Regions from separate parts of the Sphingomonas sp. CFBP 13714 genome, predicted to be linked through region 2. Evidence: riboswitches for the same ligand, from Rfam matches in the RefSeq annotation. Region 2 holds a riboswitch; the other holds the start of a gene.
The links. Region 2 has a riboswitch for thiamine pyrophosphate ahead of thiC (phosphomethylpyrimidine synthase ThiC). Riboswitches for the same ligand answer to the same signal wherever they lie in the genome.

Region 1: another riboswitch for thiamine pyrophosphate. It lies ahead of IFT54_RS03790 (TonB-dependent receptor); the one in region 2 lies ahead of thiC (phosphomethylpyrimidine synthase ThiC).

What each region holds. Positions count from the first base shown of each region.
Region 1 is NZ_JACYVG010000001.1:773,625-785,836, forward strand. It holds gene IFT54_RS03765 (ATP-binding protein) at 1-494, opposite strand, end outside; gene IFT54_RS03770 (glycoside hydrolase family 5 protein) at 601-1,683, opposite strand; gene IFT54_RS03775 (SLBB domain-containing protein) at 1,964-2,788, opposite strand; gene IFT54_RS03780 (outer membrane beta-barrel protein) at 2,793-4,037, opposite strand; gene IFT54_RS03785 (FadR/GntR family transcriptional regulator) at 4,245-4,967, opposite strand; TPP riboswitch at 5,132-5,220, shown strand; gene IFT54_RS03790 (TonB-dependent receptor) at 5,291-7,603, shown strand; gene IFT54_RS03795 (phosphotransferase enzyme family protein) at 7,618-8,769, shown strand; gene pnuC (nicotinamide riboside transporter PnuC) at 8,766-9,383, shown strand; gene IFT54_RS03805 (copper resistance protein B) at 9,314-10,492, opposite strand; gene IFT54_RS03810 (copper resistance system multicopper oxidase) at 10,489-12,212, opposite strand, start outside.
Region 2 is NZ_JACYVG010000001.1:390,225-402,436, forward strand. It holds gene IFT54_RS01895 (hypothetical protein) at 1-169, shown strand, start outside; gene IFT54_RS01900 (phytoene/squalene synthase family protein) at 304-1,251, opposite strand; gene IFT54_RS01905 (LOG family protein) at 1,400-1,981, opposite strand; gene IFT54_RS01910 (phytoene desaturase) at 2,179-3,657, opposite strand; gene crtY (lycopene beta-cyclase CrtY) at 3,654-4,820, opposite strand; gene IFT54_RS01920 (GNAT family N-acetyltransferase) at 5,054-5,647, shown strand; gene IFT54_RS01925 (hypothetical protein) at 5,664-6,422, opposite strand; gene IFT54_RS20985 (sterol desaturase family protein) at 6,903-7,133, shown strand; gene IFT54_RS01935 (DUF2141 domain-containing protein) at 7,039-7,488, shown strand; gene IFT54_RS01940 (MipA/OmpV family protein) at 7,558-8,421, shown strand; TPP riboswitch at 8,510-8,617, shown strand; gene thiC (phosphomethylpyrimidine synthase ThiC) at 8,657-10,579, shown strand; gene IFT54_RS01950 (alkylphosphonate utilization protein) at 10,635-10,940, opposite strand; gene IFT54_RS20670 (hypothetical protein) at 10,966-11,091, opposite strand; gene IFT54_RS01955 (hypothetical protein) at 11,260-11,808, shown strand; gene IFT54_RS01960 (YbhB/YbcL family Raf kinase inhibitor-like protein) at 11,801-12,212, shown strand, end outside.

The sequences.
Region 1 (12,212 bases), 380 kb from region 2:
TCGAGCTTCTGCGCAAAGGCACGCTGTCCGCCGGGCGCGAAGGCTGCGGGCGGGAGCGCGTCGAGATAGAGCCTGATGATGTCGGCGAAGGTCGCATGCGGTTCGCACGCGAAATAGAGCACGACGGCGCCCGATTCATCCGCATGCTCGCCGAGCACGCGCACCAGCGACGTCTTGCCCGAGCCGCGCGCTCCGTGGATCACCGCATGCTGGTGAAAGTCGAGCGTCGCGGCGAGCAGATGGTCGAGCTCGACCGCGCGTCCGAACAGCTCGCCGCGGGTCCGCACCGGGCGTGCGGCATCGAACGTGTCCGCGATCCTGCGCCGGTCGCCGATCAGCCGCGTCGCGGTGCTTGCCGGCGCGGGATCCGCGGGCAGGTCGACGACCGGCGCGGCGGGCGGGGTGTAGCGATGCGTCAGCTCGATCACGGGGGGCTCGGCCCATCCGCGGCCGTCCAGCCAGCGCGTCAGCGATGCAATCCATGACTTCAACATAATTCTTGTATCTGCCTTGCCGATCCGGGGAGCGGGTACGCGACGTTGCTGCAACGCACAATAGGATTGCCGTACGGCTCCACGGGGCCACTATACCCTGTGATCATTAAGATTTGTGCCGTATCAGGATAGACATTTGCGGTTTGTCCCCGGTCTTGTCGGGTTGCACGCTGTACATATACGGCCCCCACAGGGCGCCGCCTGCCCAATAGGTCCAACCGAGCCAGACGTCCGAGCCCGCGTCAAGTGTGCGGAGCACCGCATCGAGCGCGGCGAGGCAGTTCGGGTCGCCGCTTGCGCCGAATTCGCCGAGAAATCCTCGTGCCTTGTTGGCGCGCAGCCAGGCGGTGGCCGAGTCGAATGCCTGTGCGGCGGCCTTTGGCGACACGCATTCCGGATGCGTTCCCGAAGAGTCGGCATCCGGATATTGGTGCATCTCGAACGCCATGTTGTTCGCCGGGTCGACGAGCGTTTTCAGCGCCTCGCCGTTCGAGTCGCTGCCTTTTGTCCAGGAATGGGCACCCGACCAGTTCGTCCCCGGGACAAGTACCAGATTGCGCGCGCCTGTCGCGCGGATCGCCTGTAACGACGCCTCCGCAATCGGTCGCCACGCCGTGGCGGACAGGCCATTGGGTTCGTTCATCATGCCGAACCCGATACGCTTGTCCCCGGCATAATGGCGGGCGAGGCGGGTCCAGAGGTCGGCGAGCATCGCGCCGCGCGGGTCGATCTGGTCGAGCCGTTGGCCGCGGTATTTGGCGTAATTGTGCACGTCGAGGATGATCAGGCCGAACCCGCCGAGCCCAGCGATCGATTCGTCGAGCCGCGCGAGTTCCGCGGCGTCGATCGGGGCATTGGGCTGCGGTTGCAGCCGTTCCCAGAGAACGGGCACGCGGATCGCATTCATGCCCGCAGCGACGAAGGGCGCGGTCTCCTGTGGCTTGGGGTAGAAATAGTCGAAGCCGTAGCGCCCGGGAATGCGCTTGGAGGCAAAGCCGCCCGTCGCGATGTTGACGCCGGTATAGCGCGGATGCGCGGGCTTGCGCGGCCCTGTCGCGGAGGGGGCATCGGCGGCGGGATCGAGCGTGATCGGCAGACCGGTGCGCGCGGGCGCAATCATGACCGCAACGCCAGCCGTCGCGACCAGCGCAGCGCCTCCCAGCGCAATGAACAGGCCGTTATGTCGCATCGGCACGCCCATCACCCAAGCCGGTGACCCGTGCAAGCGTCACTCGACCAACGCCGGGGGAATCGCGACGGCTGGCCCGGATGGCAAGGCGTGCTGGTGCGGGCGGCGACGGACATGGCGGGGCAGTAGGGCATGAAAAAGGGCGCCCCGTTGCCGGAACGCCCTCTTCTCAGGCCGTGACCGCAGACGTCAGGCTGTTGCGAAACGGACCTGGCGACGACGAACGCGCAGGGCATCGCATGAAACGAGACATTCCGACCCCCGGACGCCGATCACTGATTTAGAGCCATTTTTCATTGATGAAGACCGAGTCCTCGGCCTTCAGTTCGCCGTCGAGATCGACCTTTTTCAGCTTCTCGCCGTCGCGGAAGATCGTGACGTTCCGTGTCGATCCGGCGAGCGTCGGACCACCGGCGCGGGCAAGCGCCTGGCGAACCGTCATCCCGGTCTTCAACGGGAAGGATCCGGGCGAATTCACCTGGCCATAGACATAGATGACGGGCGCGACCGGAACGAAGAGCGTGTCCTTCGCCTCGAGCAGCGTCGCCGCGCTCCATTCGCCGCTGAGGTCCGACAGGAGGATACGGTGTTCGACCGGATCGCCGACGCGCTTCAGGATCGCATAGTCCGCGCTGGTCCCACGCGTGCCGCCCGCGCGGGCGAGCGTCATGCCAACGGTCAGCTGCAGATCGAGCGGATAGATGCCGGGGGTTCCGACCTCGCCGAACACGGTCACCGAACTGCTGACGAACTGCGTGACCTCGACATTGACGACGGGCTTGACGAAATAGCCGCCGCTCCGCAGCCGGGCGGCGATGTCCGCGGCCAGTTCACGCGCGGTCTGGTTGCGCACCTGGACCGCGCCGAGGAACGGCAGGGTGATCGTGCCGTCGCTCTTGACGCGCGTCTTGACCACCTGACCCGGACCCTGGCCGAAAATCGTCACCTCGACCTCGTCATCGGGGGCCAGGCGATAGCCGTCGTTGGGTACGGCACCCGCCGGGGCGGGTGTCGGGCGCGCGGTTGGTACCTGCGCCCCGGCGGCCGCAGCGGCCATGAGCAACGGCAGAACAAGCGAATGCGCCATGCGGATCTTCATCATCATCCCCTTAGAAACGGGCCGTGACACCCGCCGATGCGGATGTGGCCGTATAGTCGTAAATCGCATTGTCAGCCGTGCGGCGCTGGTGAGCGACGTTCAGGCTGAGCCGTAGCGACCGGTGAAAATCGAATGCATAGCTTCCGCCGACGACGTTCAGCCTGTCCTTGCCGCGTGGTGGCTGAAGCGTGAGCGCCAGATCCTCGCCGCGCGGGTCGCGTCGCGCGCGCTGGGCGAACAGCGTGGCGGTGCTGCGCGCCGAGAGCAGATAGGACACGTTGAGATTATAGCTGTCGGCGATGATATAGGTCGCGCCAAACGAGCTCTGATTCTGCACCGCACGGCGGCCGGAGCCGACGATCGTGAACCGGGGCACCGGGCGTATCGTCACCTGTGCGTCGAATGAAGGGCCGCTGAAGGACGGCACGGCCGCGCGCTTGGGGTCGGCATGCGTGATGCCGCCGCCAAGTCGGAAGCTGACGCGCGGCGCGACCGAACGTTCGAAGACCAGCTGGACGTCGGTGATCATCGTCGAATCGTCGATCCCGGTCAGATCCTCGATACCCGGGCGCGCGATCTTCGCAACCGAGCCAATGAGCTGCAGCGTACCAAGGCTGGGCCGCCCATAGCCGATCCCAGCGCGCAGCGCGGACTGATTCGTGTCCAGAACCTTGCGGCTGCTGTTGGTGAGCGACACGCGGTTGACGCCCACCGCGGGAAAGAAACCCGCCGCGGCGCGGCAGCTCGCGCCGACGTCATAGACCTGGCGCAGGAAGCTCTCGGTCACCACGGTGTTGGTGTCGCCGAGATCGAACTGCGCGCGTTCGAGCGCCGCGCTGCCGGTCACGCTGCAGGGCGCGCCGACCGGGGTCGTCACGCTCGAGGTAAGGTTGATCCGCTCGCGATCGAGGCCGCTGAACCGGGTGTTGAAATCATAGCCGACCGTGCCGCCGGCGGTGACGCGGGTGCGTCCGAAGATGCGATTCAGGTCGACGGCCAGCGCCGGCGAAACGCGGATATTGTCGCGCGGCCCGCTCCCGCGCGCGTCGTTGAGACGCAGCACGTTGCTGTCATAGACGCTGGTGATCACCGGCACGACACGAAACCGGTCGACATTGCCCGCGACGGGCACGCTGACGGGTGTGTTGACGTTGACCGTCTGTGCCTGCGCACCGCTCACCAAACCGCCGGTCATGGCCGCCGCGAGCGCGACCTTGCCGATCCGTGCAGTTCGCTCGTCTCGAGCCCTTCGCATTGTTTCCCGTCATGTTTTCAATTGCTACCCGCATGATGCGCGGTCGCATTTCGTCCTTCGAGCTATTCCGGCGCTTGTCAAATCTCGACTCGCGGCACCGGGCCCAAGGGCACCGCGTCTCGATAAGTGAAAAGCGCGATCAGGTCGAGTGACGGCGTCGCACGGTGCTGTCCCTTGATCGTACACCAGGTCGCGACGATTCGGGTGTCAGGCCTCGGCGATCAGGCTGAGAACGTCGCCGATCAGGCGTCGCATCGCGTCGCGCGCACCATCGGCATCGCGCGCGGCGATCGCGACGGCGACCGCAGCATGGTCGGCGATGTTCGCGCTGCGCCCCTTGATCCGGTTGGTGAAGCGGATCGAGGTGCGAAGCGCGGTTTCGACCACCGACTGGAACTGTGCGTAGAAGGGGTTGCGCGACGCGCGCAGGACGGCGACGTGGAACGCGATGTCCGCGTCGAGTGGATCGTCATAGCTGCGCTCCGCAGCGGCCATCCGCGCCAGCCCCGCCTCGATCGCGACCATGTCCTGTTCGGTGTGGTACAGCGCCGCGAGCGCCGCCGCTTCGGGCTCGATCCCGATCCGCAACTGGTTGAACTGCTGGAGCAGCTCGACCGAGAATTTGCGGTCGAGCAGCCAGCGCAGCACATCGGTGTCGAACAGGTTCCAGCTGCTCGCTGGCTGGACGATCGTGCCCTGTCGCGGGCGCGCGCTGACCAGTCCCTTGGCGGTCAGCATCTTGACCGCCTCACGGGTCACCGATCGGCTGACGCCATGCGCCACCGCGATCTCCGCCTCGGTCGGGAAGGGACGATCCGCATATTGGCCGGTCACGATGGCCTTGCCGAGCAGGTCGAGCATGCCATGCGTAAGGTTCCGTCCCAGATCCCGATTCTCCAGGGCAACGACGTCGGTCAGCACACGCTCCATAAAGCCTGTGTGGCGCAAACCGGTCCGGCTGTCACCCACTGCAAGCGTCTGGGCGGGGTGGATTGTCATATAATTCTGTCGCGCGTGTGCCGGGAAGACGCTGCGGACGAGCAAACGGGCAATAACGCTATCGCCGGAGGACCGAACCGCCTAGACGGCGCGCTCCCCGGGGGGCCGCTGACGCGCGGCTGAGAGGTGGGCTGCAGCCCATGACCCGCTGAACCTGATCCGGTTGATACCGGCGTAGGGAGGGCTGGCGGCGCGTCCGTCGTCCCTCCGTGTGGAGTGGACGCAAGACCGTGATGATCCTTCGATTTGACCTGATGACGGGCCGGCCGCCCCGTGTTGCATGCAGTGCGCTGGCAGTCGCACTTGCTGCTGTGGTGGCCTTCGCCCCCGCCGGCGCGCAGACGCAGGCGGATGCGCGAAACGGCGCCGACCCGGTCGATATCCGCGTCGTCGGTCTTCTCGATCCCGAGGGGCTGCTCCCCGACCAGACGGTGCCCAAATCCGAAAGCGCGATCGCCGCTGCGTTCATCACCAAGCAGGCGCCGACGCTCAACGCGTTCCAGCTGGTCAACCTGCTGCCCGGCGCGACCGTCGCGTCGAGCGATCCCTACGGTCTGTCGACCAGTTCGAGCCTGACGTTGCGCGGGCTGGGGCAGGACGAGATCGGTGTGACCATGGAAGGCGCGCCGCAGAACGACATCGGCTATTATTACGCCTATCCCTCGCAGTTCGCCGATACCGAAAATCTCCAGCGGATCGCGCTGGCGCAGGGCGCGGTCGATATCGCGTCGCCGACACTGGGCGGTGCGGGCGGCTCGCTGTCGCTCTGGCTCGACGATCCGAGTGCGGCGCCGCGCGGGCTCGTCGACCTGTCGATCGGATCCTATGCGGCGCGGCGCGGCTTCGTCCGGCTCGATACCGGGCGGATCGGCCAGACGGGGTTGCGAGCCTTCGTCTCCTATTCGAACACGCGCGCGAACAACTGGCGCGGTGCCGGCTATGACACGCGCCAGCATGTCGATGCCAAGCTGCTCGGCGAATGGGGGAACGGCAACCGCGCGAGCCTGGCGCTGTCGTTCAACGACGCGAACTCGTCGACCTATCGCAGCCCGACGCTCGCCGAATGGCGCGCGCAGGGACGCGATTTCAACTTCGATGCGCGGTACAGCGCGGGCAACACCAATTACTGGCGGCTCTACCGCGCGCCGTTCCGCAACCTCTATGCGTCGGCGCCGGTGCATCTGGCGCTGGGCGCGGGGGTGACGCTCGACAGCATCAGCTATCTGCAGTTCGGCTACGGCAATTCGCCCTATGGGACGCAGCTTGCCACGACCGGCAATTTCCTCGGCATCGAGCCGCTCGCCGATCCGATCGCGCTGCCGGGTGCGGTCAACGGGGTCGCGACGGCGCTGGGCAATTATACCGGCGACCAGCGCCGCGCCGGGACGGTCAACACGCTGACGATCGAGCGCGGCATCCACCGGCTGACCGCGGGGCTGTGGTTCGATCACGGCACCGACCGCGTCGTCCAGTCCTACACCGCGGTCGGCGCCGACGGCGAACCGGCCGATCGCTGGGGCTATCGCGCAAAGGCGATCCGGACCGCGGACGGCCGGCTGCTCGCCTATGAGAACCAGCGGACCGTGACGGTGACCAAGGCGGCGTTCCTGGCCGACCATATCACGCTGACCCCGCGTCTTGCGGTCGATATCGGGTTCAAGGGCGTCAATGTGCTGCGCAGCGGGCGCAACTACCTGCCCGGCCCGCAGGACCGCGTTCGCCTCGACAGCTTCGCCGCACTGCCGCGGGCGGCGGTGCATTACGAGATCGACGACCGGCAGCAGCTGTTCGCCAACATCACCACCAACTTCCGCACGCCGAACGAATTCACGCTCTACGACAGCTATGCGGGCGGTGCGCTCGTCAGCGCGGGGACGACCGCGCTGAAGAACGAATATGCGGTCTCGCAGGAGCTGGGCTATCGCTATATCGGCCCCGCGCTGTCCGCATCGGTGACGGGGTTCCATTATGATTTCCGGAACCGCCAGCTGGCGACGGTCATCAACAATGGTGGCGCGCTGGTCAATTCGACGCTGAATGCCGGGGGGCAGAGCTCCTACGGGATTGATGCCGAGATCGACTATCGCCCGGCGCGCGGCGTCAGCGTCTATGTCTCGGGCGAATATCTGCGCGCGCGGATCAGCGACGACCTGCCGGTCGGCGACGACTATCTGCCGACCCGCGGCCGGCATGCGGTCTCGAGCCCGACCGTCCAGGTCGGTGGCGGCGGGACCTATGACGACGGACGGTTGTTCGGCAGCGTCGCGGTGAAATATGTCGGCCGTCAATATGCGACCTTCGTCAATGACGAGAGCATTAAGGGCTATGCGACGCTCGACCTGTCGGTCGGCGTGCATCTGGCGTCGATGCTCGACGGCAAGCGGACCGACCTGCGGCTGAACGCGATCAACGTGACCGATCCGCGCGTGCTGGCGGGCGTGCAGTCGGTCTCGACCAATGCGCGTGACGTGATCGGGCGCGGCGGGACGCTGATCGCGGGATCTGCGCCGACCTATTATGTCGGGAGTGGTGCGGCCGTCATGGCGACCATCTCGCGCGGCCTGTGACCGGTGCGGGCGCGATGATCGGCGCGGGCTCGCCGGCGGCGCATCTGGTCCACGGGATGGGCACCGACATGGCTGCGCCAAGCTGGCCGGCGATCACCGCCGAGGAAGCCGCGACCGTGGCCGCGCAGTTTCCGGCCGCCGGTCTGCTCGAGCGCGTGCACTGGCATTCGCCGCGGCCCTTCTCCGCGGCGGCGCTGATCGAGACCGGGCAGGGGATGTTCCTGCTCAAGCGGCATCACCGCCGGATGCGGACGCCCGATCAGCTCGGCGCGGAACACCGGTTCATCGCGCACCTGCGCCCGCACATTGCGGTGCCCGAGATCATGAGGCTCGCCGCCAGCGATAGCGGCGCGCTGGCCCGCGGCGACTGGACCTATGAACTGCATCGCAGGGCCGCCGGCGTCGATCTGTATCGCGACCGGCCCTCCTGGACGCCGTTCCTGTCGCTGGCGCAGGCGCGTGCGGCAGGTGTGGCGCTGGCGCAGCTGCACCGCGCGTCGCAGGGGTTCGATGCGCCGGCGCGACCGCCGCAACCGCTGGTCGCCAGCTTCACCATCCTGCCCGATCCCGACCCGATCGCGGCGGCGGAACGCTATGTCGCGGCGCGGCCGGCGCTCGCCGCGTTCCTCGCCCCGCGGTCGTGGCGGCGTGAGCTCGCATCGCTGTTCGGCGCGCTCGGCGACGGGTTGCAGCCACGGCTCGCCGCGCAGCCGCCCTTGTGGACGCATAATGACTGGCATCCCTCCAACCTGCTCTGGGAGGCGGAGGACGTGCGGACCGTCATCGATTTCGGGCTGGCGGACCGGACCTGCGCGCTGCACGACCTGGCGATCGCGCTCGAACGCAGCGGTGTCGCCTGGCTGGCGCTCGGGCAGGGCGCGGATGCCGCGATCGGCCAGCCCGAGGCGGCGTGTGCGCTGCTGGCGGGCTATGCAGCGACGACCGCGTTCGGTGCGGAGGATCGGGCGACGCTCGTCCGGCTGCTGCCGCTGGTGCATCTCGAATTCGCCTTGTCGGAGGTCGCGTATTTCGCAGGGGTGCTCGGCGACATGAGCGCGGCGGCGCTGGCCTGGGACGGCTATCTGATCGGCCATGCGGCGTGGTTCCTGTCCGAACCGGGGCAGGCATTCCTCCGCCGGATCGCCGATGCGGAGCACGGCGCGTGACGATGCTCGAGATCGCCGCGGTCGCCGTCAGTTTCCTCGGCATCTGGCTGACCGCGGTGCGGCGGCTGTGGTGCTGGCCGGTCAATTTGCTGGCCTGTGCGCTGTACTTCAAGCTGTTCCTCGACGTGCGGCTCTATGCGGACATGATGCTGCAGGCGGTGTTCGCCGGCGCGCTGGTCTATGGGTGGCGCAACTGGACGCGTGGGCGGCAGAATGCGGGCGACGTCGCCGTCGTGCCGCTACGGCCGATCCCCGCGCTGGCGGGGCTTTGCACCGGTGCGGGTGCCGCGCTGGTGATCGGGTTCGTCATGAGCCGCTATACCGACGCGGCGCTGCCCTGGATCGATGCGACGCTGAGCAGCTTCAGCCTCGTCGCGCAATATTGGACCGCACGGCGGCACAGTGCGAGTTGGCTGCTGTGGATCGTCGTCGACATCGTCTATGTCGGGATGTTCGTCGTGAAGGGGCTGATGCTGACCGCGGGTCTCTACGCGGCGATGATCCTGCTAGCGCTGCTGGGCTATCGACAGTGGCAGGCGGCGCGTCAGAACCAGGCGCGCACCCCGAGCGCGAGCGAGACGCCGCCGGTCGTATCGCCATCGCTGCGCGCATAACGCGCGGTGGGACCATAGCGCCGCTCCCAGGACAGCCCGACATAGGGCGCGAATTCGCGGCGGATCTCGTAGCGCAGCCGCACGCCAAGCTCCGCCGTCGATAGCCCCGCGCCGATCCGGCTGCCGGGCATGTCCTGCGCGGCGAGGTTCAGCTCGACACGCGGCTGGAGGATCGCGCGCTGGGTGATGCGCTGGTCGTACCAGGCCTCCGCACGCGCCAGCACTTCGCCCTTGTCGGACAGGAACACCGTGCCCTCGACGTCGAACCAATAGGGCGCCAGACCCTCGACCCCAAGCGCGGCATAGGTCCGTTTGGCGCCTGCGCCGAGATCTTGGCGGACGCCGGCCTGCAGGTTCCAGTACGGATCGAGCGCGCGCGAATAGAGCGCCTGCACTTCGGCGGCCTCGACTCGGTCGCCGAAACCGCCTTCGCCTTCGGTCTTGACGACAAGGCGGTGGATGTCGCCGCCGAACCAGCCCGCGCCGTCCCAGCGATAGCCGTCGCGACCGTTGCGCACCTGCAGCTCGGCGAGGTTGAAGAGGATCTGGCTGAAGCGCATGCCGCCATGCTCGTCGCGCATCATCCGGTTGGCCTTCGCCATCGTTGCGGGATCGTAGAAGCGCGCCGCCGCGAGCGTGGTCGGCGGCGCGGGGGGCGGTGCGGTGCCCGCGGGCTGGTCGGTGCCCGCCGGGGCGGCGGGACCGTCAGACGCGGTCGGGGTGCAATGGCCCATCGCGGCGTGTTCGGGCGGGCACGGGTCGGCGGCGGCTGAGATGGCTGGCGGTGGGGCGGTCGCGTCACCGGCGGCGGGTTTGCAATGGCCCATTGCGGCATGCTCGGCCGAACAGGCGGCGGTCGGGGACATGTCCATCGCCGGCATTGCTGATGCAGCGGGCTTCGCAGCGCGCGCACGCGCGGGCGTCGTTTTGCGTACCGCGGGTTTTGCCGGGGCGGTCTTTTTGGGTGCCGGCCTTTTTGGTGCGGGCTTTTTGGGCGCGGGTTTGGCGGGCATCGCCATGCCGGGCATCTTCATTCCGTGCATGTCGTGCATCTGTGCCGCGGCGGGCGTGGCCGTGACGGTCGCGAGGAAGAGAGCGAGCGTCTTCATGCCGCTGCTCCCGCTTCGCTGTCGGGGCGGACGGTGACGACCTGCATCATGCCCGCGTGCATGTGGTAGAGCATGTGGCAATGGAACGCCCAGTCGCCGACCGCATCGGCCGTGAGGTCGAAGGTCGCGGTGCCACCGGGGGCGACGTTGATCGTGTGCTTGCGCGGCGCATGATCGCCGTGCCCGGTCACCAGCTCGAAGAAATGGCCATGCAGATGGATCGGGTGCGCCATCATCGTGTCGTTCACCAAAGTCACGCGGACGCGTTCGCCCTGGCGGAACGGGATCGGCGCCTTTACCTCGTTCAGCTTTACGCCGTCGAACGCCCACATATAGCGTTCCATGTTGCCGGTCAGGTGGATCTGCAGCTGCCGCGACGGCGCGCGCAGGTCGGGATTGCGCTCGAGCGCGACGAGATCGCGGTATACCAGCACCGTGTGGCCGGTGTCGCTAAGGCCCTGCGGCGGCTCGCCGGTGCGATCCATCGGCATCGGCGCGACGGTCTGTACGGTCGGCGTCTTCGGCAGGCCCGGCGCGTTGGCAAAGTCGCGCATGCTGTGGCTCATAGCGGGCATCGGCGCCTCGCCGGCGGGAGACTGCGCGGGCTTGTCCATGCCCGGCATCGTGCCGTGGTCCATCCCCACCATGCCGCCCATCGCGCCATGATCCATCGCGGCCATGTCGCCCATGCCCATGTCCTTCATGGTCGCGAGCGGGCGTCTGCGCAGCGCAGGAACCGCAGCGACCATCCCGATGCGCGGCGTTAGCGTGGCACGCGCCATGCCGGACCGGTCCCAGGCCTCGGCGACCAGCGTGTGGGCGACGGGCGCGGCGGGTTCGACGATCACGTCATAGGTTTCGGCAACCGCGATCTGGAACTCGTCGACCGCGACGGGGCGCACGTTCTGGCCATCGGCCTGCACGACGGTCATCTTCAGCCCCGGAATACGGACGTTGAAATTGGTCATCGCCGAGGCGTTGATGATGCGCAGGCGGACGCGCTCGCCGGGCGTGAACAGCGCGGTCCAGTTGTCCGCGGGGCCATGCCCGTTGACGAGATAGGTGTAGGTCGCGCCCGTGACGTCGGACACGTCGGTCGGGTCCATCCGCATCCCGCCCCACATCCGCCGTTCGCCCGCCGGCTGATCCCGACCCGCGAGCAGGCCGCCGAGCGTCTGCTTCTGATAGTTGAAATAGCCGCCCTGGAGCTTCAGCCTGCGGAAGATGGCATGCGGGTGAAGTGGGCTGTGATCCGACAGGACGATCACATGTTCGCGGTCGGACACGATCGGATCGGGACCTTCGGGGTCGATCACGATCGGGCCGTAATGCCCCATCTGCTCCTGCAGCCCCGAATGGCTGTGATACCAATAGGTCCCCGCCTGCACGACGGGGAAGTCGTAGGTGAAGGTGGTTCGCGCCGGGATGCCGGGAAAGCTGATCCCGGGCACGCCGTCCATCTGGAACGGTACGAGCAGCCCGTGCCAGTGGATCGACGTCTCCTCGTCGAGGCTGTTGGTCACCGACAACCGGACCTGCTGCCCCTGTTTCAGCCGGATCAGCGGCGCGGGGCTGGTGCCGTTGATGCCGATCGCGTGGCTGCGCGTGCCGTCGATCGTCCGAGTCAGATGCGCCACGGTCAGCGCGATATCGGTGCCGGACAGCACCGGCAGCGGGGTCGCGATCCCTGTGGACACGGGCTGGGCCCAGGCGGGCAGCC
Region 2 (12,212 bases):
CGAGGCACGGGTCGTGCCGGCGCGGTACGAAACGATGGCGCAGTGCCGCGCGGCGTTGCCGGATCAGCTCGCGCAGAACACCGACGTTCCCTATCCGATGATCGGCGCCAACTGCCGCACCGCGGGCGCGCAGATCGCCGTGACAGGCAAGGCCAAAATTAGGGGCTGATATGCCGGTTCACGCGTGTTCGAGTTCGCCTCTTCCCCGTTCGTGCTGAGCGAAGTCGAAGCACAGACCCCGAACGGAGGCCCTTCGACTTCGCTCAGGGCGAACGGATGAGGGGTGAGGCGTGAAAGACGAAGCTACCGCGGCCGTGTCCACAGCCTCGGATCGCGCGGCGTACGCGGATACAGCCGCTCCCGCGCCGCTGCTTCCCGGGCGGCTCTCGCGATAAATCCCAGCTTCTGCGCCCCCGACGTCGTAACGCGGTGATCCCAGGCATGCTCGCCACGCGCCGCGACGGCCCGCCCGATTGCGCCATAGATACCGGCCGCCGACAGCACGGCCCAGGCCGACCGGAACGACAGCGCGGGCGTGCCCTCCCGTGCGCTCGCCTCGAACGCCGCCGCGCGGTCCGCCATCCGTTTCGTGAGTACCGCGAGGCGTGCGCGGAACGGCGGCTTCATGTGCTGGCCCGGCGGAAAGTCCATCTCGACGAGCCAGTCCTCGGGCAGGTAGCAGCGCCCGACCCGGTCATCCTCCTCGACATCGCGCATGATGTTGGCGAGCTGGAATGCCATTCCCAGGTCACAGGCGCGGTCGAGTGTGTCCTCGTCCTCGGGATCAACGCCCATCGCGATCGCCATCATGCAGCCGACGACGCCCGCGACATGGTAGCAATATTTGTACAGGTCGTTTTCGGAGCGCGGTCGCCACTCGCGCGCATCCAGCGCGAAGCCCTCGACCAGATCGCGCGCGAACCGCTTGGGCATCCGCGTCTCGGCCGCGACGATCCGCAGCGCGTCGAATGCGGGTTCGCCGACGACCTCGCCCGCCAGCGCCTGCTCGGTCATCGCCGACAGCGTGACGAGCCGCGCCGGGGCATCGTCGACCACGGTCATGCCGTGCCCGTGATCCTGTCCGTCGGCGATATCGTCGCACCGCCGGCACCAGGCGTAGAGCAGCCACGCACGCTCGCGCGTCGGCTTGTCGAACAACAGGCTGGCGGCCGCGAAACTCTTCGAGCCGCGCGCGATCGATTCCTTCGCCGTCGCGACGATCGCTTCGCGGGTAGGGGAGGGGGAGGTCATGCCGCCACCTTTACTACCACCCCGGCGAAGGCCGGGGCCCAGGTGGGAAAGCGAGTGTAACAACGCGTAGAGCGAGCCAATCCGCGTCCCCCAACTGGGCCCCGGCCTTCGCCGGGGTGGTGCAGGATAGTGTGCGGCCTCAAGACGTTCACAGATCCGACGCGTTCATCCGGACGATCGGCTGCGTCGGCACATGCTCCGCCATCCGGTCGAGCAGCAGGTCGAGCGTATCCGCGACGATCAGCAGGTCGCGGTGCTGCGGTCGCAGGAAGCCGACCTCGCCCATCTTGTCCCAGAACGCGATCAGATGGTCGTAATAGCCCGCGGTGTTGAGCAGCCCGACCGGATCCGCATGATAGCCGAGCTGCGCCCAGCTCAGCGCCTCCCACAGCTCGTCCATCGTGCCCGTACCACCGGGAATCGTCACGAACCCGTCCGACAGGTCGGTGAACATCTGCTTGCGCTGATGCATGCCCTGCACGACGTGGAGCTCGGTCAGCCCCCGGTGCGCGACTTCGGCATCGACCAGCGCCTGCGGGATCACGCCGATCACCTCACCGCCACCCTCAAGCGTGCCGTCGGCGATCGCGCCCATCAGGCCGGTGCGGCCACCGCCATAGACGAGGCCGATTCCGCGCTCGGCAAAGGTCCGTCCCAGCGCGCGTGCGCCTTCGATATACAGGGGATCAGCCGGCGTCGCCGACCCGCAATACACAGCAAGTCTTTTCATGTGGCCTCGCTAGGGGAAGCGCGCGTGGTGCCGCAAGAAAAGAATGGGTTCGCGCGGAGACGCGGAGAACGCGGAGGTGTTGCGGTCCGGACAGCGCCTGCACTGTCTTAACGTCCGTTCCGCGTTAAGGTGGAGACACGGTCGCTTCGCGACACGCATCACCTCCGCGTCCTCCGCGCCTCCGCGCGAACAAACCCTTACTGCTCGCCCTCAAGCATCAGACGCGCCGTCGCCTTGGCACTCCCGACGACGCCAGGAATCCCCGCCCCCGGGTGAGTCCCCGCGCCGACGAAGTACAGATTCGGGATATGATCGTCGCGGTTGTGCACGCGGAAATAGGCGCTCTGCGTCAGCACCGGCTCGAGCGAGAAGGCCGAGCCCAGATGCGCGTTCAGATCCTGTGCGAAATCCTTCGGCGCATAGCTGAACTTGGTCACGATCCGGTCGTGGATATCGGGGATCAGCCGCCGGCCGATCTCGTCGAGGATCCGCTTTTCCAGGATCGGGCCGATCTCGTCCCAGTCGACCGGGAATTTGCCGAGATGCGGCACCGGCGCGAGCGCATAGAAGGTCGAATGCCCCTCCGGCGCCAGGCTGGGATCGGTGACGGTCGGGTGGTGGAGATAGAGCGAGAAATCTTCCGCCAGCACGCCGTGATCGTAAATGTCCGACAGCAGCCCCTTATAGCGCGGCCCGAACAGGATCATGTGGTGCGGAATGCCCGGCCACGTGCCCTTGATCCCGAAATGCACGACGAACAGCGACGGGCTGTACTTCTTGCGTTCGAGCGACGCCTTGGTCCGCTGTCCGCTGCGCGACGTCGCCAGCAGGTCGCGATAGGTGTGCATGATGTCGCTGTTCGCCGCCACCGCATCCGCCTGGCCCGACCAGCCGCTCGCCGTCGTGACCCCGGTCGCGCGGTCGCCCAGCGTCTCGATCGAGGTGACTGGGTCGTCGAGCCGCAGCACGCCGCCCAGCCGCTCGAACTGGGTCACCAGCGCCGCGACCAGCCGGTTGGTGCCGCCGCGCGCGAACCACACGCCGCCGTCGCGCTCCAGCTTGTGGATCAGCGCATAGATCGCGCTGGTCGTCATCGGGTTGCCGCCGACGAGGAGCGTGTGGAACGAGAGCGCCTCGCGCAGCTTCTCCGATTTCACGAAGCTCGACACGATCGAATAGACCGAACGCCAGGCCTGATATTTTGCCAGTGCCGGCGCCGCCTTGATCATCGATCCGAAGTCGAGAAACGCGACATGGCCGAGCTTCTCATAGCCTTCGTGAAACACGCCGGCGGAATAGGCGAGGAACTTCTCATAGCCCGCCCAGTCGCCCGGATGCAGCTTCTCGATCTCCGCCCGCATCTGCGTATCGTCGTTGGTATAATCGAAATTCGTCCCGTCCGCCCAGTTTAGCCGGTAGAAGGGCAGCACCGGGTCGAGCGTCACATCCGCGCTCATGTCGTGCCCGCTCAGCGCCCATAGTTCGCGCAGGCAGTCGGGATCGGTGATGACGGTCGGGCCCGCATCGAAGGTGAAGCCGTCGCGCTCCCAGTAATAACCACGCCCGCCCGGCTTGTCGCGGCTCTCGACGATGGTCGTCTGGACGCCTGCGGATTGCAGCCGGATCGCGAGCGCCAGCCCGCCAAACCCTGCGCCGATGACGATAGCTGTCTTCATGATCTCATACTGCCTGCGATGGCGCGGACGGCGCGCACGATGGGGACGGGGGGCTTGCCGGTCAGGATCCGCGCCTTGTCGGTCATGGTCGAACGTCCGGCATAGAAACGGCCTATCAGCGAAGGGGAGAGGCGATAGAAGCGCTCGAGGATCCGGTAGCGTTCCTCAGGCTCCGCCGCGCGGAACAGCATCGTGTCGAGCATCCGGTAGAAACCGCGGCTTTTCCACGTCGCCTGCGCCATCGCATAGGTCGCGTCGTGCAGCCGTGCGCCCGAGAAATCCCCCAGCGCCGCGATCATCGACGCGGTCCGCACCGCATCGGGCAGCGAATAGCCGGTGGTCGGGTGGAACATCCCCGCGCGCATCCCCGCCTTGGCGACGCGCGCGCCGGTCGAGCGCCAATAGGCCTCGAAATCGCCGCCCATCGCCACCGGCAGCACGCCCGATTCCTCGCGCTCGATCCGCTTCACCGACCAGCCGCGCTCGGCGACATAGGCGTCGATCCGGTCGCGGAGCACGGGCAGATCGAGATCGGGCGTGTCGCTGTAATAGGTGTCCTCGACGAACATCCGCCGCGCCTTGAACGGCAGGCAATAGACGAAGCGATAGCCGTCGAGCTGTTCGACGCCCGCATCCATCACCATCGGCCGCGGTGCCTTGTGCATCGCGTCGAGTAGCAGCTCGCGCCCGAGGAATTTCTGCCACGCCAGATCGAGCAGCGTGAGGTCGCCCGGCCCGCGTGCGTCGATCACCCCGGTCGCCTCGATCCGGTCGCCATCGCTCAGCACCACCGCGGTCGCGCTCGCGCCGCTGACCTTGCGGTCGAGCATCAGCGCGTGCGGCGGCAGGACGCGGCGTACCTCGCGGTCGAGCTGGACGCTCTCAATCGAATTGTAACGCGCGTCGATGGTCCGCGCATGCCCTGGAAAGCGCACGTCATAGCCCTGCCAGCCATGCACCACGAGCGGCGCGACGATCCATCGGTCCGCCGCCGCAACGTCGCTGTCGAAGAACGACCAGAGGTGGTTGCCGCCGACCGTCGGGGCGGCATCGACCAGTCGCACGTCGAGCGCCGGATGCTTCGCTTTGAGCGCCAGCGCGATCATCCCGCCGGCCAGGCCCGCGCCAACGATCGCGACGTCGCAGGAGATCGTCGATGCCATGGCTCCGACTAGCGCAAACCGGCGCCTGCGAAAACAGCCTTTCCCGCCCAATCGCGCGCGAAGACAACCTGCATTGCCGGCCCGGCCGCCTCTTCCGCCACCGCCGCGATCCGCCGCGCGCCAGTCGTCCGCTGCCATCGCGCACCCGACACGGAGGGACGGGGGACGTCAGGTCGGGCATGGCGCGCCGCCGCCATCTCCGCCACTATGTCCATGCCAGATCCGGAGCCGCCATGCCCCCCACACATCCGACCGACGCTTCGCCAGCACCGCACGCCGGCGATCCCGACCCCCGCCACCCCCAGGCGCCGACGCTGGCAACGGCGCGCCTGACGCTGAGCGGCCATGTCCCTGCCGATCTCGACGACTGCGCCGCGATGTGGGCCGACGCCCGCGTCTATGCGATGATCGGCGGCACGCCGCGTAGTCGCGAGGAGGTGTGGATCCGGTTGCTCCGCTCGATCGGGCAGTGGACCGTGTTCGGCTATGGCAGCTGGATCGTGCGCGAGACTGTGACCGGCCGGCTGATCGGCGAGATGGGTCTGATCGAAGCGCGGCGCGCGATCCTGCCGCCGATCGACGGTCCCGGTGCGATCGGCCCCGAAATGGGCTGGACGCTGACCGGCGACGCGCAGGGACAGGGTTATGCGTCGGAGGCGATGGCGGCGGTCCTGGCCTGGGCCGACCCGCGCATCGCCGCGACGACCTGCATCATCGACCCCCGCAACGCGCCCTCGCTCCGCCTCGCCGAGCGCCTCGGCTACCGCCTGCGCATCGAGGGTCGTTATCGTGACGCGCCGATCCTGATCCTCGACCGGCGCGCCTGACCTGGGTTCGAGGCGGCTATTTCGGCTTGGCGTTGAGCGTCGCCATCCGTGCGACGACCTCCGGGCTCGTGCACGTGGCTTTGTCGAAGCTGGTCGATGGCGGCCGGCGCAGGCAGGTGAAGGCGACCTCTTGCTCCGGGATCATGTCGAGCGGTTCGACGCCAGCATCCTTGCGCGCGATGACGGCGCGCAATTTGGCAAGATAGGTATCCCACCCGCGCTTGTCGGTAACGAGCGTGAGCGATCGATCGGCCATATCGATCAGCCTCGCTGCCTCGTCGAACCGACCCATCTGCCGGGCAGCGTTCGCGGCCCGTGCCTCCAGCCATAGCCGGTCCGCGACGGGCGTTGCAGGGCCCAATGCCCGAACGCCACGGATGAACAATGTCTGATATCGCTGGAACTGGCTATTCTGCGCGTCGGTGCTGATTTGGGACCTCGGATCGGGCGTCACCTGCCAGATGGCCGACAGCAAAAGTCCGAGACGCAGAATCTCCGGCCGGCCCAGCTTTCCGGCGAGCCAATAGGCCCGGTAATAGGTCGTCTCCGAGCCGATCAGCCGTTTATAATCGGCGGTGCCGATCAGCCGCGCGAGGTTTTCCGCGTCCTGGGTCGAGACCTTGTCGAAAACGACCAACTTGTTGCTCGGGCATTCAGGAAGCGGAAACGGAAAGGGCAAATAGCTGTACGGCTTGCCGTCGGGGCGCTCGCCATAGGTGCTGAACATCGCGGGCTGCCATGCCGAGAACGTCTCGCCGCCCACCGGGCAGGTCATTTCTGCAGGCCCACCGTGAAGCGGAGGCAATTGTCGCGGAGCGGCGGTCGGCACGGGCTGGGCCGATTGCAGCAGTATTGCGAGTAAAATCACTATTGTGGTCCCCGATTATGTCGTGCGGAGGATGCTATGAAAGTCGCGATCCGGCGACAACGACCTTCTGCGGGATGCGCGCGCGGTCATCTTCCCGATCGCGCGGTGTACAAGCGGCCATCACCCGGCACGCGCAGATGCTTGTGAGCGCGGCATGACGATCACGCTCGTCATCTCCTTGTCTGCGATTGACGTTTTACCGGGTGCGCCCGCCGACCGCGTGTGCTGCAAAGGCGTTCGCTCCAATCTAGGCGCTGCCGTTGCTGTGATAATTCCGCTACGGGTCGTCGCGATTCCGACCCCGGCGGTGCGCTCGGTTTGGCTCTGACGGTCATGACCGTTATGAAGGGGGCCAATCCGATGGGCCGGGAGGTTTTTCCCCGGTTCATGTGGAGGGGAGCATTGGGGACATGGCTGATCACGGCCAGCCACCATCAGCCACATCATGAACGATACAGGTGCAATTATGAGCTCATTTTCCGGTTCTGGGATCGGCTCTGCGGCACCGACCGGGAGCACGGCGATGCGGGCAGATCGCATGCCAAGGTTGCCGCGCGTGCTGGCGGCGGCCGCGGTCTGGGCCGTTCTGGCGGCGGCGAGCCCGGTCACGCGGCTTGACGTCGAGGTCGACAATCTCCGCTCGGCCAAGGGGTTGATCCGTATCTGCCTGACCGCCGACCCCGATAATTTCCCCGCCTGTGTCGACGATGCCAAGGCACTGACCCGGACGCTCCCCGCCGCGGTCCGGACGACGAGCTTTCCGGGTCTGCCGCAGCGCGGCTATGCGCTGGCGATCATCCATGACGAGAACAGCAACTCCAAGCTCGACACGATCGCGGGTATCCCGCGCGAGGGCTATGGTTTCTCGAACAACGCGGCGGTACGCTTCGGACCGCCGCGCTTTTCCGCGGCACGGTTCATGCTCGCCGGTGATGCTGAAATGCAACAGGTCAGGATGCGTTACATCTTCTGACGGATTGCAACGGACCGAATGGGGTTGCCCAGCGTTGCGCGGTGGAACCTTTTTGTCCGGAGCCCGTCCTTGCGCGCATTCTCACTCGTTCTGACTGCCGCAACCGCGGCCGTCGCCCTCGCCACGCCGGCACTTGCGCAGACGGATCCCAATCCGACCCCGCCAATCACCGATCCCGCCGACAACAACCGCATCACGCTGGGACTCGGCGTCGCGTCGCTTCCTGATTACGAGGGTGCGGACAGCAACAGCTTCACGCCCGGCGCGGTCGCGATCGGTACGGTCCGCGGGCATGACTTCTTCACGCGCGGTACGCAGCTCTACGTGAACCTGATCCCCAATACCGGATCGGTCGGGATCAACTACGAAGTCGGTGTCATCGCCGCGGTGCGTACCGATCGCACGGGCCGGGTCGACAACCGGCAGGTCCGCGCGCTCGGCAAGATCGACACGGCCTATGAAGTCGGCGGCTTTGTCGGCATCGGCAAGACCGGTGTCATCACCAGCGATTACGACACGCTGACCGCGCGCGTCGCCTATATCCACGACGTGTCGGGCACGCACGACAGCTATGTGATCACCCCGCAGGTCAACTACACCACGCCGCTGTCGGTCCGCACCCTGGTCGCCTTCGGCCTGTCGGCGGATTATGCGGGCAAGGGCTTTGGCCGGACCTATGCGGCGGTCACGCCGATCGGCACGATCAACAGCGGTCTGCGCACCTATGACATCAACGACAGCGGTTTCCGCCGGGTCAACGTCTCCGCCTTCGCGCTGCAGAGCCTGTCGGGCGATCTGCGCCGTGGGTTCGGCGTCGGCGCGGGCGTGCTCTACGGTCGCATGCTCGGCAAGTACAAGGACAGCCCGATCGTCGCGGACGTCGGCGATGCCGACCAGTGGCTCGGCGCGGTGGGCCTGACCTACACCTTCTGATTGCAACCCGCCGATCGACCCGAAACCCCGTGCGGCCCGACCGTGCGGGGTTTTTCGTTTGCGCCCCCGTCCGTTGCGCCTATGCTCGCCCTACCCCGGGGGAGCGCCGATCCGCGCTTGAGAGGAAGGCAGGAGCCTTCGACCCGCTGAACCTGATCCGGTTGATACCGGCGGAGGGAGGGAGCGGTCGCCACAGAACCGTATGCCTTGCTCCGAGACCTTTAGGAGCAAGCGCATGGCCGATTACGATCCCCGCATCCCGACCGCCGACATCGGCGTTACCACCGGCCCGATCCGCGGCTCGCGCAAGATCCATGTCGCGGTGCCCTCCAGCCCCGACGTCCGCGTCGCGATGCGCGAGATCGTGCTCGACCCGAGCTGTTCCGAGCCGCCCTTGCGCGTCTACGACACCAGCGGTCCGTACACCGACCCGCGCGCCACGATCGACATCAACGCCGGCCTGCCGCAACTTCGCCGCCAGTGGATCGAGGCGCGGGGCGACGTCGAAAGTTACGACGCGCGTGAGATCCGGCCCGAGGATAATGGCCAGCTCGGCCCCGACCGCTCGGGCGGCGTCCCGCAATTCCCCGGCAGCATCAAGCGCCCGTTGCGCGCCAGGGCCGGCGCCAATGTCAGCCAGATGCACTATGCCCGCCGCGGCATCATCACGCCCGAGATGGAATATGTCGCGACCCGCGAGAATCTCGGCCGCGCGATGCTGAAAGAGTATAAGCGCGACGGCGAGAGCTTCGGTGCGTCGATCCCCGACTTCGTCACCCCCGAATTCGTCCGCGACGAGGTCGCGCGCGGCCGCGCGATCATCCCCAACAACGTCAACCACCCCGAATCCGAGCCGATGGCGATCGGCCGCAACTTCCTGGTCAAGATCAACGCCAATATCGGCAACTCCGCGGTTGCGTCGAACGTCGCCGCCGAGGTCGACAAGCTCGTCTGGTCGATCCGCTGGGGCGCCGACACGGTGATGGACCTCAGCACCGGCCGCAACATCCACGACACGCGCGAATGGATCCTGCGCAACAGCCCCGTGCCGATCGGCACCGTGCCGATCTACCAGGCGCTCGAAAAGGTCGGCGGCATTGCCGAGGATCTGACCTGGGAAATCTTCCGTGACACGCTGATCGAACAGGCGGAGCAGGGCGTGGATTACTTCACAATCCACGCCGGCGTTCGCCTCGCCTATATCCCGATGACCGCCAAGCGGGTCACCGGCATCGTCTCGCGCGGCGGCTCGATCATGGCGAAATGGTGCCTCAGCCACCACAAGGAGAGCTTCCTCTACGAGCGCTTCGACGAGATCACCGAGATCATGAAGGCGTATGACATCGCCTATTCGCTCGGCGACGGGCTGCGCCCCGGCAGCATCGCCGACGCGAACGACGAGGCGCAGTTCAGCGAGCTCTACACGCTCGGCGAACTCACCCACCGCGCATGGAAGAGCGACGTTCAGGTGATGATCGAGGGCCCCGGCCATGTGCCGATGCACAAGATCAAGGAAAACATGGAAAAGCAGCTCGAGGTTTGCGGCGAGGCGCCCTTCTATACCTTGGGGCCGCTCACCACCGACATCGCGCCGGGTTATGACCATATCACCAGCGGCATCGGCGCGGCGCAGATCGGCTGGTACGGCACCGCAATGCTTTGCTACGTGACGCCCAAGGAGCATCTGGGCTTGCCCGACCGCGACGACGTGAAGGTCGGCGTCGTCACCTACAAGCTCGCCGCGCACGCCGCCGACCTCGCCAAGGGTCACCCTGCCGCGCAGATGCGCGACGATGCGCTGTCCCGCGCGCGCTTCGAATTCCGCTGGCGCGATCAGTTCAACCTGAGCCTCGACCCCGATACGGCCGAGCAATATCACGACCAGACGCTCCCCGCAGAAGGCGCCAAGACCGCGCATTTCTGCTCGATGTGCGGTCCCAAATTCTGTTCGATGAAGATCACGCAGGAGGTGCGCGACTTCGCCGCGAAACAGAATGGCCCGGCCGACACGTTCCTCGCAGCCGATGTCGATCAGACCGACGCCAACCGCGCGATCTTCGCCAAGGGCGCGCATGCCGACGCGGAAAAGGGCATGGCGGAGATGAGCGAGAGGTTCCGCGAGAAGGGCAGCGAGATCTACCTCCCCGCGGACGTCTGATCCGCCACATCCCGAACTCCTCCCCCTGGCGGGGGAGGATCAGGGGGTACGCCCGTTACCGCTTGCGCACGAACTCCGCGCGCAGCACCAGACCCTTGATCCCCTCGTAGCGACAGTCGATCTCCTGCGCGTCACCGGTCAGGCGGATCGCCTTGATCAGCGTGCCGCGCTTGAGCGTCTGGCCCGCGCCCTTGACGGTCAGGTCCTTGATCAGCGTCACCTGGTCGCCGTCCGCCAGCACGTTGCCGACCGAGTCGCGGACCACGACCGTGTCGTCGTCCGCCGCGCGGGTCGTGGATGCGGCGTCGGCGGCGACCCATTCGCCGCTGGCCTCGTCATAGACGTAATCGTCGTCCGCCATCGTCATCGTCCTGTTTCGTGCCGGATCACTTGAGCGTCGTCATCTCGACGGGCTTGCCCTTGGTCGTCGGGTTCGACGCGTTCGCCTTGGGCTCCTTCTCGGCCTTGGGCTTGCGGACTTCCTTGTTCGATTTCTTCTGGCTCTTGGCCATGATGCTGCCCTTCCGGCGGGGCGGAGCGCCCCGGGACGGCGACGATACACGCTTGCGCTCGCGCATACCCGTAGATTCGGATCATCGAGTCGCCCCGGCAGTGCGGGCATCGCGGGCAACCTCGGCCCAGTCGGCGCGTTGGGATGAAAAGAGCATGAGGGGGCTGCGATGCATATCGGATCCGGGGCTGCGCCGATTACCCTGTCGCTGCGTGCGGGGATGGCAATGCTTGCCATGGCCCTGTCAGGCTGCAGTGCGGGCGACGATTCCCAGCAGACCGCTGCGGTTACGAATTTCACGCCGCCTGCCACGCGGACGCCGACCCCCGTGGCGGGGCAGGCGCAGACCACGCCGCTCACCGCCTATGTCGGCAAATATCCGCATGACGCGGTCGATGGCGTCGATTTCTTCGATCGCACCGAGGTGGCCGGCGGGTTGCTCGCGGTGGTCGACGATGCCCGGCTGCGGTTGCTGATCCGTGGGCGTTCGGGGCCGCAGACGCCGATCTTCCAACGGGGCAGGCGCATCGCCTCCTGGGGGTGCGAGGCGCATAACTGCGGCGATCACAACTGGATGGTCGCGATCGATCCGGCGGGTGGGACAGCGCAGGCCTGTTATCACGATGCCGGCACGATGCGCGATCAGAGCCGCTGGTATGCCGATGGCGCACCGGTCCTGCGCCCTGGCGCCTGTCCTTCGGAGGGTAACAATGCTTGAACACATGCCTGCCTGGCTCGGCCACGCACTTAAAGGATTGCGCGCTGGTGCCGACGCGTTGGTGATCGCCCGGTCCGGTCTCGGGTCGGGCGCGCAGGCCGGCACGGGGTTCGCGACGCTCGACCTGACCAGCCCCGCCTTTGCGCATGAGGGGCGGTTGCCGCCCCGGTTCACCGCCGATGGTGACGGGGTGTCGCCGCCGCTCCTCTGGAGCGCGCCGCCTGCGGGCACCGCCGCACTCGCGCTGATCGTCGAGGATGCGGATGCGCCGACGCCGCAACCGCTGGTTCACGCGATTGTCTGGCATATCGCTGCCGATCGGCTGCGACTGGCCGAGGGCGCGATCACGGCCGACGGCGCAGGGACGCCCGACGGCGATGTCGGGCGCAATTCCTATCTACGCG